3 regions of the Demetria terragena DSM 11295 genome follow, and region 2 is predicted to be linked to each of the others. Evidence: riboswitches for the same ligand, from Rfam matches in the RefSeq annotation. Region 2 holds a riboswitch; each other region holds the start of a gene.
The links. Region 2 has a riboswitch for cobalamin ahead of F562_RS18355 (SCO2322 family protein). Riboswitches for the same ligand answer to the same signal wherever they lie in the genome.
Positions count from the first base shown of each region.

Region 1 (3,538 bases), 1.8 Mb from region 2:
CACCGTGATCAATAAGTGGGACCGCCCGGGCATGGAGCCCCTGGAACTGATGGACGAGATCGAGCGGGACATCAACGTCCAGCCCACCCCGCTCACCTGGCCGGTCGGTATCGCGGGTGAGTTCCGAGGGGTGTTGGAGCGCTCGTCCGGCGACTTCGTGCAGTACGAAAAGACACCGGGCGGCGCGACCAAGGCACAGCAGCAACGGCGTACCGCCGCTGAGGCGCAGGACCTCGTCCCTGACGAGTGGACAACCGCCCACGACGAGGCCGGTCTCCTCGAAGCAGTCGAGGCCACCCACGACCAACAGCGCTTCCTCGCCGGCGAATCCACCCCGGTGCTCTTTGCCTCGGCCCTTCTCAACTTTGGCGTCTCCCACTTGCTCGACACCTTGGTCGAGCTTGCGCCCGGCCCGGCTCCAGCCGTCACGGTGTCTGGCGATCTGCGCGGCCTCGACGAACCGTTCAGCGCGATGGTCTTCAAGGTGCAGGCCGGTATGGACCCGGCTCACCGCGACCGCCTGGCCTTCGCGCGCGTGCAATCCGGGATGTTCGAGCGCGGGATGACCGTCACCCACGTCCCGACCGGACGGCCGCTGACGACCAAGCACGCGACCGTCGTCTTCGGACGCGAGCGCTCGACCGTCGAGCAGGCGGTTCCGGGCGACATCATTGGACTCGTGAACTCATCGGAGTTGGCTGTAGGCGACACCATCAGCGCGACGCCCGTCGTGGAGTACCCGCGCATCGTGCGGTTCAACCCGGAACATTTCGCCGTGGCCCGGGCGCGCGATACCGGCCGATTCAAGCAGTTCCGCAGCGGTATCGAGCAACTCGACCACGAGGGCGCGATCCAGGTGTTGCGCTCAGATCTGCGAGGAAACCAGGCGCCGGTTCTTGCCGCCGTCGGACCGATGCAGTTCGACGTGGTCAAGGCACGGATGGAGCACGAGTTCCGGACCGTCATCGACCTGGAGACCCTGCCCTACTCGCTAGCCCGCGAAGTGACCACTGAACAAGCCCCTGTGGTGAACCGGGAACGCAACGCCGAGGTGTTGCACCGGTCCGACGGCACCTTGTTGGCGCTCTTCTCTGACAAATGGCGTGCGCAGGCGATCACCCGAGCCCATCCCGATCTTGGACTCGTCCTGACCGACTGACCGCGCGGCTCTAGACTCACGAGTGCAGCTGGTTCATGGCTGACGCTGAGGCGTCAGTGGTGTCGAGTCATCCACGTGGGTGATGAGAGGGAACCCGGTGAGAATCCGGGACTGTCCCGCAGCGGTGAGTGGGAACGAATGCCGTGTAATGCACTGGGTTTTCCTGGGAAGCGACGGCGAGTAGGAGCGGCTTCGGTCGTGTGCCCGCGAGTCCGAAGACCTGCCAGATGTGCCGGGTACGCCGTACCCGGCGGTTTCCGCCTCGTGGATTGGGCGTGCGGACCTCTTCGACTGTGTCGACCGCTGTGGTCGTGTCGGTGGATTGGGTGTTGTGCTCCTCGGGCGGTAGCCGTCTCGACTGCACAAGGGAGAACACTCTCGTGACAACCCCCATTACCGCGACCGTTCTTGGTTTGCCGCGCATCGGCCCCCGTCGCGAACTGAAGAAGGCCATCGAGTCGTACTGGGCTGGGCGCATGAGCGCCGCAGACCTGGACTCGGAGGCACGACGATTGCGTACCGCGCAGGTACGCACACTGATCGACGCGGGACTCGATTCAATCCCGGTCAACACCTTCAGTTATTACGACCAAATGCTCGACACGGCCGTCATGCTCGGCGCGCTTCCGTCGCGCTACACGGAGTCCGGCCAACCACTTGATCAGTACTTCGCGGCGGCCCGTGGCAATGATGCACTCGCGCCGCTGGAGATGACCAAGTGGTTCGACACCAACTATCACTACATCGTTCCTGAGATCGGGCCTGACACGGCATTCTCTTTGCACCCGGAGAAGGTGCTCGCCGAGGTGGCCGAGGCGCGTGAGATCGGTGCGGCGGCGAGGCCCGTACTGATCGGCCCGGTCACCTTCCTGAAGTTGGCGAAGCCGGTCGGCGGTGAATCCGCTTTGCTTGCAAGGACTTCGGAGCTCGTGCCGCTTTATATCGACCTACTGCAGCAACTTGCAGACGTTGGCGTCGACTGGGTGCAAATCGACGAGCCGAGTTTGGTCACCGACCTTGACGACGATGAACTGCAGGTAGTGCGAGCGACCTATGACGCGCTTGCCAGGTCGACGAGTCGTCCGGCGATTCTGCTCGCGACCTACTTCGGCTCGCTGGGCGGTGCCGCCTCGGCAGTCGCGGCGGTCGACGGACTGGCAGTGGACTTGGTCGCCGGCGAAGCGCCCGCGCGGGAAGCGCTGCGGGGCAAGCAGATTGTGGCCGGAGTCGTGGATGGTCGAAACATCTGGAGGAACGATCTGGATGCGTCCCTCGCGACCCTGTCGTCGATCGTCGAGGCGGCAGACACGGTCGCGGTGTCGACCTCGTGCTCGCTCCTGCACGTGCCGTACTCCCTCGAAGGAGAAGACGGCCTCGACGACGCGCTGCGTTCCTGGCTTGCCTTTGGCGCTGAGAAGACGGCAGAGGTCACGACTTTGGCTGCAGCACTGCAGGATTCGGCATCAGTGAGTGCGCAGTTCCAAGCGTCTCGCGACGCGATTCAGGGGCGTCGAGAGGACCCGCGGCTCCAGCGGGAAGACGTCCGCGCACAACTGGCCGACGTGGATACGTCGGCGCGTACGCGGCGACCAGCCCAGGAACGCCGAGAGTTGCAGGCCGAGCGACTGAACCTTCCGCCGTTGCCGACAACCACGATCGGGTCCTACCCGCAGACCGCGGAGATCCGCTTGGCGCGGGGTGATTTGCGGAAGGGGCGCATTGACGAGGCCGAGTATGCGCGCCGCATGAGGGCGGAGATCGACGCAGTGATCGACCTCCAGGAGCAACTCGGCCTGGACGTCTTGGTGCACGGTGAGCCGGAGCGCAACGACATGGTGCAGTACTTCGCCGAGCTGCTCGACGGGTTCGCCGCCACCACCAATGGGTGGGTGCAGTCCTACGGCACCCGGTGCGTACGCCCCCCGATCCTGTTCGGCGACGTGGCCCGCCCCAAGCCCATGACCGTCGATTGGATCGGCTACGCCCAGTCGCGAACTGCCAAGCCGGTCAAGGGAATGCTCACCGGGCCGGTAACGATCCTGGCGTGGTCCTTTGTGCGCGATGATCAGCCTCTCGCGACCAGCGCAGACCAGGTCGCTCTCGCGATCCGTGCGGAAACGATCGACCTGGAATCCGGTGGGGCGGCCATCGTCCAGGTCGACGAGCCGGCCCTGCGCGAGCTCATGCCGCTGCGCAAAGCCGACCAACCTGCCTACCTGGAGTGGGCGGTGAACGCCTTCCGGCTAGCCACGAGCGGCGTCTCGGACGCGGTGCAGGTGCACACTCACCTGTGCTATTCCGAGTTCGGTGAGGTCATCGAGTCGATCGCGGCCCTCGATGCCGATGTCACATCCCTGGAAGCGGCGCGCTCCCGCATGG
Region 1 is NZ_AQXW01000004.1:2,353,889-2,357,426, forward strand. Features, by position in the region: gene F562_RS0115630 (peptide chain release factor 3) at 1-1,159, shown strand, start outside; cobalamin riboswitch at 1,200-1,401, shown strand; gene metE (5-methyltetrahydropteroyltriglutamate--homocysteine S-methyltransferase) at 1,540-3,538, shown strand, end outside.
Region 1: another riboswitch for cobalamin. It lies ahead of metE (5-methyltetrahydropteroyltriglutamate--homocysteine S-methyltransferase); the one in region 2 lies ahead of F562_RS18355 (SCO2322 family protein).

Region 2 (3,538 bases):
GTGACCCCGAGGTCATGCACCAGGCGGTGAACGGCAGCAAGGACATCTTCAGCCGAGACCGGGTCCAGTGATGAGGTGGGTTCGTCCATCACCAAGATGCGTGGCCCGGCAGCAAGGACCGCGGCGACCGCTACACGTTGCTGCTGACCGCCGCTCAATTCGAGGAGGGCGCGGTTCCGCAGGTCGGCGACTCCCAGCACATCGAGGCTTTCCTCGACACGTCGGCGCATGGCAGCAGGCCCGATGGCGAGCGTCTCCATGCCGTAGGCGATTTCGTCTTCGACCGTCTCGGTCACAAAGGAAGACAGTGGATCCTGTCCGACGAAACCGACCACCTCGGCAAGGTCGCGAGGTCGGTGATCGCGCGTATCCCGTCCGTCGACGACAACTCGACCAGTCAACCGGCCGCCGCTGAAATGGGGCACCAAACCGTTCACGGTACGAAGGAGGGTGGACTTCCCGCTCCCGGTCGGTCCGACGAGCAGCACCAAGTCGCCCTCGGGAATGATGAGATCGGGAGTGCTGAGCGCCGGAGCCGGTGCATTGGCATAGGTCACCTTCACCGATGACAGGTGAATCATGCTGGCGTCGCTTCAAGTTCGAGGTCGCGTGCCCGTTGGGCTGCGAGGTCCTCAAGGTGGGCGCGGCGGGGAGTGCGAGGCGCGAGGATGCCCGCAAGGCTGGGAAGCGCGAGGGCGACGAGTGCGAGTGGAACCACCTGGGGGACCTCGGCTGGGGACTGCCGCGGCATGATCGAAGGATCGCCATGCGCAGCAAGGATGGTCAGGGCGACGGCTGCGGGAAGTGCGCTCGCCAGGACCAGCCACTCCGACAGGCGCCACCGGTCGCGGCGATAGGGCGTGCGTCGGTCCTGGCGGGCCCCGGTGAGCAAGGCCCCGAGCGCCAGCGCACACCCGATGAGCAGCGTGGGGAGGCCGACGGCAGTGGGCGTGGAGCCGCCGAGCAGTCCGTACAGACCGACCACGACCCCCACGAGTCCAAGGACGGTCATCGCCGTGGCTCGGCGCCGAGTCCGCGGATCGAGGGTGATCCGGCCATACCCGCGTGATTCCATCGACGCGGCGAGTTGCAGTGAGCGTTCGAGCGAGCTTTCCATGACGGGCAGGGCCAATCGGGCCAGCTCTCGCACGCCCCGCCCTGAATGCCCGCGCAAGCGCCGCGCGGCGCGTACCTGGCGAGCTTCCTCTGCCAACCGCGGGACATACGTGAGGGCGACCACGATGGCGGTCCCCACGTCATACAGGGTGGCCGGGACATAGCGCAGCAATCTCCGCGGGTCGGCGAGCACGTTGCACGCGCCCACACAGACCAAGATCGCGGCTAACTGCAGCCCGTAGTAGAACGCTACGAGCACCGCCTCAAGGCTGACGGGCCCGCCGAGCCGGATCCCCGCCAGCCAGTCCGGAAGCGGAATCTCGGGCAAGGTGAATAGCACGTGCGTTCCCACCACGCCGTTGCCGAACACGATGGTCATCAGAACGCGTAGTGCGATCGCTACCGCGGCAATACCGAGGAAGATCCCCAGCGTGGAAGACGCACCAACCTCGCGCCGTTGCAGGACCACAATGCCAATGACCAGCACAATCACCACGAGGTAAAACGGGTTGGTCGTACGTGATGCGGCAGCAGCCAACGTCAAACCCCACAGCCACCACGCCACCGGATGGAGTAGCCGGGGGCGAGAGAGTCGGTCAGCGAGCGGCGTCACGCGCGTCAGGCGGACTCAGCGCTCTGTCGCCGACGCATCGCCACGGCCGCGCCGCCACCAAGGAGCAGAACCAGTACCACGCCACCACCGATCAGGATCGGTGCACTCGAGGAGTCTTCGTCGGTTTCTTTCGCAGCGGGCGCCGTGATCGAGACCGGCTTGTCTTTAGCCTTCGCGGCAGCAGGCACCGTCTTGACTTCACCACCACAGCCCTTGGCTGGCCAGTCATCGACCCCGCAGGTCAGACCCTTTTCGACGCGCACGGCGTCGGTGACCGCTGCCAGCACCTGTGACCCGTTCGCAGCCGCCGGTACCTGGGCGCACTCAGCGACAGGCTTAGGTGGGGTGCCCGACTCCGCGTCCGCGGTGCGGCCGTAGTCGATGACCACCCCGACGCGCTTGGTGCCTTCCTTGGCTGGGGTACCTGCGCATGCTTCCTTAAACGAGACCGTGTCGCGGGGTGCCCGACTGTCAGTAGGTCCGGCGAGGGCATAGCGCCACCCTTCGACCGATCCATCAGCCGGCTTGACCTGGTCCGGTCCCTTAGTTGAGAACGCCCACGCGCCGTCCTTGAGTTGGAAGTAACCCCAGAACCGGTAGGCCGAGGCGGCGTCTGCGGTCGGCGCGACGCTGAGTGCGAACAGCATGGCTCCGAGGAAGGCAGCGAACGCTGCGGCGGTACGCGTTGCCACGCGGTGAACGATGGTCATGAGTAGTTCCTCCTGCCGGGCAAGTCCGGCAGGCGAGGGCCTGGTAGGCCCCGATGCCGGCTCGTCCGCATTTCCGCGACGGATCAATGAGCCGATTCGGTCTACGAGGTGCTCCGGCTCGGCCACAGGGCCACACGGTTGCGGGACAGCGCCGGAGTCACACCGGCTTCCCCTCAAAGACAGACATTCGGTGTGCGAACATTCCCATCCGCCCCTGACCTTGTCAAAGACGGACTACGTGTCTTCGCCTGCGTCATGGACGACGAGCGCGACTTGAACGCGGTTAGCGCAGTCGAGTTTGTCGAGCAGTCGGGAGACATGCGCCTTGACCGTAGGAACGCTGAGATAGAGCGATCGCGAGATTTCCGCGTTCGACAGGCCCTGTCCGACGGCCCGCGCCACCTCCAACTCGCGCTCGCTCAGGAGAGCTAGTTGGGCGCGCGCTTGCGCGGCACGATCACCCGATGGTGCACCGGACACCTGGGCAATCAGGCTGGCCGTGATCTGTGGCGAGAGGATCGGCTGACCGGCTGCGGCCGTGCGCACCGCCTCGACGAGTCGGGCCGGGGGCGTGTCTTTCAGGAGAAATCCACTGGCTCCCGCGCGCAAGGCGCGCATGACCAGGTCATCGGTGTCGAAGGTGGTAAGGACGACAACGCGGACATTTTCACCATGACGGGCCAGGATCCGCTCGGTGGCGGAGACACCGTCGAGCCGCGGCATACGGACATCCATGAGCACAAGATCGGGCTGGCATCTCTCGATTTTCTCGAGGGCATCCTCGCCGTCGACGGCCTCGGCCACGATCTCGATGTCGGGTGACCCGCCGAGAATCATCTGCAGCCCGGAGCGCACCAGCGGGTCGTCGTCCACAAGGACAAGACGGATCATTGCGGGCTGGTCTGTCGCGGCCTCGCCTGTGGTCGATGTCATGTGAGTCTCTCCTCTTCCACGGTCCACGGCAGGCGTGCTCGGACCACGAAGTGTCCCCGACGATCCGGGCCCGCGGTCAGCGTGCCACCGCTGAGGCTGGCGCGTTCACGCAGCCCCACGAGGCCATAGCCGGAGCCAGGTGTCACGGCCAGCCCAGGCGGCCTGG
Region 2 is NZ_AQXW01000004.1:576,898-580,435, reverse strand. Features, by position in the region: gene F562_RS0106920 (ABC transporter ATP-binding protein) at 1-581, opposite strand, end outside; gene F562_RS0106915 (energy-coupling factor transporter transmembrane component T) at 578-1,729, opposite strand; gene F562_RS18355 (SCO2322 family protein) at 1,735-2,439, opposite strand; adenosylcobalamin-variant (AdoCbl-variant) riboswitch at 2,538-2,625, opposite strand; gene F562_RS0106905 (response regulator) at 2,674-3,372, opposite strand; gene F562_RS0106900 (sensor histidine kinase) at 3,369-3,538, opposite strand, start outside.

Region 3 (3,538 bases), 1.8 Mb from region 2:
GGCAACGCGGAAGTCGCCGAGTCGCTGCGCCACCTGGTCGAGGCGACCCGGCAGGTACGCCCGTCGTCTTGAACTGCTCGTGCGGCCCCATGGCCGTGGCCGCGTGCGGGCACATAGGGTTGAAGAGCGACATGCTCGCATTACGACGAGAGGTGACGAATGGCTGACTACACACTGCCCGAACTTCCCTACGACTACGGTGCGCTCGCGCCGCACATCAGCGGCGAGATCATGGAGTTGCACCACTCCAAGCATCACGACACCTACGTCAAGGGCGCCAACACCGCCCTTGAGCAGATGGCGGAGATGCGTGACAAGGACGAGTTGACGAAGGTCAACCTGCTGGAAAAGAACCTTGCGTTCAACCTGGCCGGTCACGTGAACCACTCGGTCTTCTGGCCGAACATGTCTCCGGACGGCGGCGACAAGCCCGACGGTGAATTGCAGCAGGCGATCGACGACCAGTTTGGGTCGTTCGATGCTTTCCGCGCTCACTTCACGGCAAGCGCGCTGGGTATCCAGGGCTCCGGCTGGTCGATTCTGGCTTGGGACTCTATTGGTCAGAAGTTGCTGATCTGTCAGCTCTATGACCACCAGGGGAACCTGCCGGTCGGACTGACCCCGCTGTTGATGCTCGACATGTGGGAGCACGCGTTCTACCTGCAGTACCGCAACGTCAAGCCGGACTACGTCAAGGCGTGGTGGAACATCGTCAACTGGGCCGATGTCATCGAGCGGTTTACCCGTGCGCGGGAAGCCACCTCGGGCCTCATCACCCCGTAAATCACGACCCAAACGTGGGGTGCGCAGACTGATCTGCGCACCCCACGTTTGGCTGTCCGCCGCGAGATGATCGCTGCCCACGAGTTACCGGAGCGCCGAGGTTGCGCGCCGATGCGATCACGACATATGGTGTCCGAGTTGCTGGTTCAACCCCATATCTTCCGATCTGGGGTTGTCGTAAGAGGGAACCTGGTGTAAGTCCAGGACTGCCCCGCAGCGGTAAGTGGGAACGACCGTCGTCATGTGATCACTGGGTTTGATGCCCGGGAAGAGGCGGCTAGTAGGTGAGCGCAACGCTCGCGCCCACGAGTCCGAAGACCTGCCAGCAAGCACCGCCCCGCCGGGGTGGTGTGTCTGTGGGCCGCGCGGGACGGTCGATGGGCGGAGCAGTTGCTGCCGTGGCTTCTCCGTCTGCCGTCCTTGCCTGGCCCGTGGGCCCGAAGTACCTCGAGGGAAGGACGACCCGGATGGCCTCAATCCACGTCACCAAGCGCGATGGCTCGCGCGAGCCGTATAACGCCGACCGTATTAACCGCGCTATCGAGAAGGCTGCCGTCGGTCTTCCGGACCAGATGTCGATGACGATGCAGGTCGCCTCAGAGTTGGAGATCACGCTCTTCGACGGCATCACCACCGAACAGTTGGACGAGGCCGCGATCCAGGTTGCCGTCCAGAACGTCAAGGACGACCCGGACTTCGACGTCATCGCCTCCCGGCTGCTCCTCAAGACGATTTACAAGAAGGTGCTCGGCGACTTCGAGACTCACACCGAACTAGCCCTGCTGCACCAGGCCCGCTTCCCGGGATACATCCGCGAAGCCGTGGAAGACGGACTGTTTGATCCGCGCCTCGCGTCGGCATTCAACCTCGAAGAGTTGGCCGCTGAGCTCAACCATCACCACGACGAGGCGCTGCGCTACATCGGCATCATCACCCTGCGGAACCGCTACATGGCTACCGGCCCAGCCGGACGACCGCTTGAGGTGCCCGCCTACTTCTGGATGCGCGTCGCGATGGGCCTCTCGGTCAACGAGAAAGAGCCCACGCAGGCCGCCGTCCGCTTCTACCGCAAGATGTCCAGCCTCGACTACCTTGCTGCCGGTTCAACCCTCGTCAACGCGGGCACCATCTCGCCCCAGCTCTCGAACTGCTTTGTCATGCAGATGGACGACGACATCGAGCACATCGCGACGTCGATGCGCGATGTCATGTGGCTGACAAAAGGCACTGGCGGCATTGGTCTTTCGGTCACCAAGCTGCGCTCTGAGGGTTCGCCGATCCGGAGCAACAACACCAGCTCTACGGGTCCAATCCCGTTCATGCACACAATCGACTCGATCCTGCGTGCGGTCTCCCGCGGGGGCAAGAAGTTCGGCGCCTTGTGTTTCTACATGGAGAACTGGCACCTGGACTTCCCGCAGTTCCTCGACCTGCGGCAGAACGCCGGCGATCCCTACCGGCGGACGCGTACCGCCAACACCGCGGTCTGGATCTCTGACGAGTTCATGAAGCGCGTCGACAGCGACGACGCCTGGTATCTCTTCGACCCGCTGGAAACTCCCGACCTGGTCGAGCTCGTCGGCGATGAGTTCTCTGCGCGTTACGCCGAGTATGTGGCACTCGCCGAGGCCGGCAAGATGCGCAAGTTCAAGAAGATCCGCGCTCGCGAGCAGATGACGGCCATCCTGGTGTCGCTGCAGACCACCTCGCACCCCTGGCTGACGTGGAAGGACTCGATCAACCTCCGCGCGCTCAACAACAACACCGGCACGATCCACCTGTCCAACCTGTGCACCGAGATCACGCTGCCGCAGGACCGCGACAATACGGCCGTCTGCAACCTGGCCTCGATCAACCTGTCGCGCCACCTTGTGGACGGCGAATGGGATTGGGACCGGCTGGCTGAGAGTGCCCGCCTTGCAGTGCGCCAGCTCGACAACCTCATCGACATCACCCGCTCGTCGGTGCCGCAGTCGGAGCACTCCAACGAGCAGAACCGTGCCATCGGCCTGGGAGTCATGGGCTTCACCGATGTCTGCGAGCGGTTGGGCCTGCCCTACGCCAGCGAGCAGGCGTACGAACTCATCGACCAACTGGTCGAGTTCGTCAGCTGGCACGCGATCGATGAGTCCGCAGACCTGGCTCAGGTGCGCGGTGCGTACCCGAACTTCGAGGGTTCTGGCTGGTCCCGCGGCATGGTGCCGTTCGACACGATCGCCATCCAGGAGCAGCGCCGCGGCGTTCCGGTCAATGTCGACCGCACGACCCGGATGGACTGGGATGTGTTGCGGGAGAAGGTTTCTCACGGTGTTCGCAACGCCACGCTCATGGCAATCGCGCCGACCGCCTCCATCGGTCTGGTGGCTGGTACGACCCCGGGTCTGGACCCGCAGTTCTCCCAGCTCTTCAGCCGTGCGACCTCGTCGGGCAAGTTCCTTGAGGTCAACCGCAACCTGGTGAAGGCGCTGCAGGAGCGTGGCCTGTGGGAGTCCGTACGCGGGGAGCTGCTGCAGTCGCAGGGTGACCTCTCCAACGTGCCCGACATCCCCGCGGACCTGCTCGAGGTCTACCGGACCTCCTTCCAGCAGCCAGCGGATGCCTACCTTGAGGTCGCGGCGCGGGCGCAGAAGTGGATCGACCAGGCCATTAGCCGCAACCTCTACCTGGAGACCCGCGACATCGGTGAGATGACCCGGATCTACAGCGAGGCGTGGCGCAAGGGTGTGAAGACGACCTACTACCTGCACATGAAGCC
Region 3 is NZ_AQXW01000004.1:2,357,606-2,361,143, forward strand. Features, by position in the region: gene metE (5-methyltetrahydropteroyltriglutamate--homocysteine S-methyltransferase) at 1-72, shown strand, start outside; gene F562_RS0115640 (superoxide dismutase) at 160-783, shown strand; cobalamin riboswitch at 909-1,124, shown strand; gene F562_RS19570 (ribonucleoside-diphosphate reductase subunit alpha) at 1,251-3,538, shown strand, end outside.
Region 3: another riboswitch for cobalamin. It lies ahead of F562_RS19570 (ribonucleoside-diphosphate reductase subunit alpha); the one in region 2 lies ahead of F562_RS18355 (SCO2322 family protein).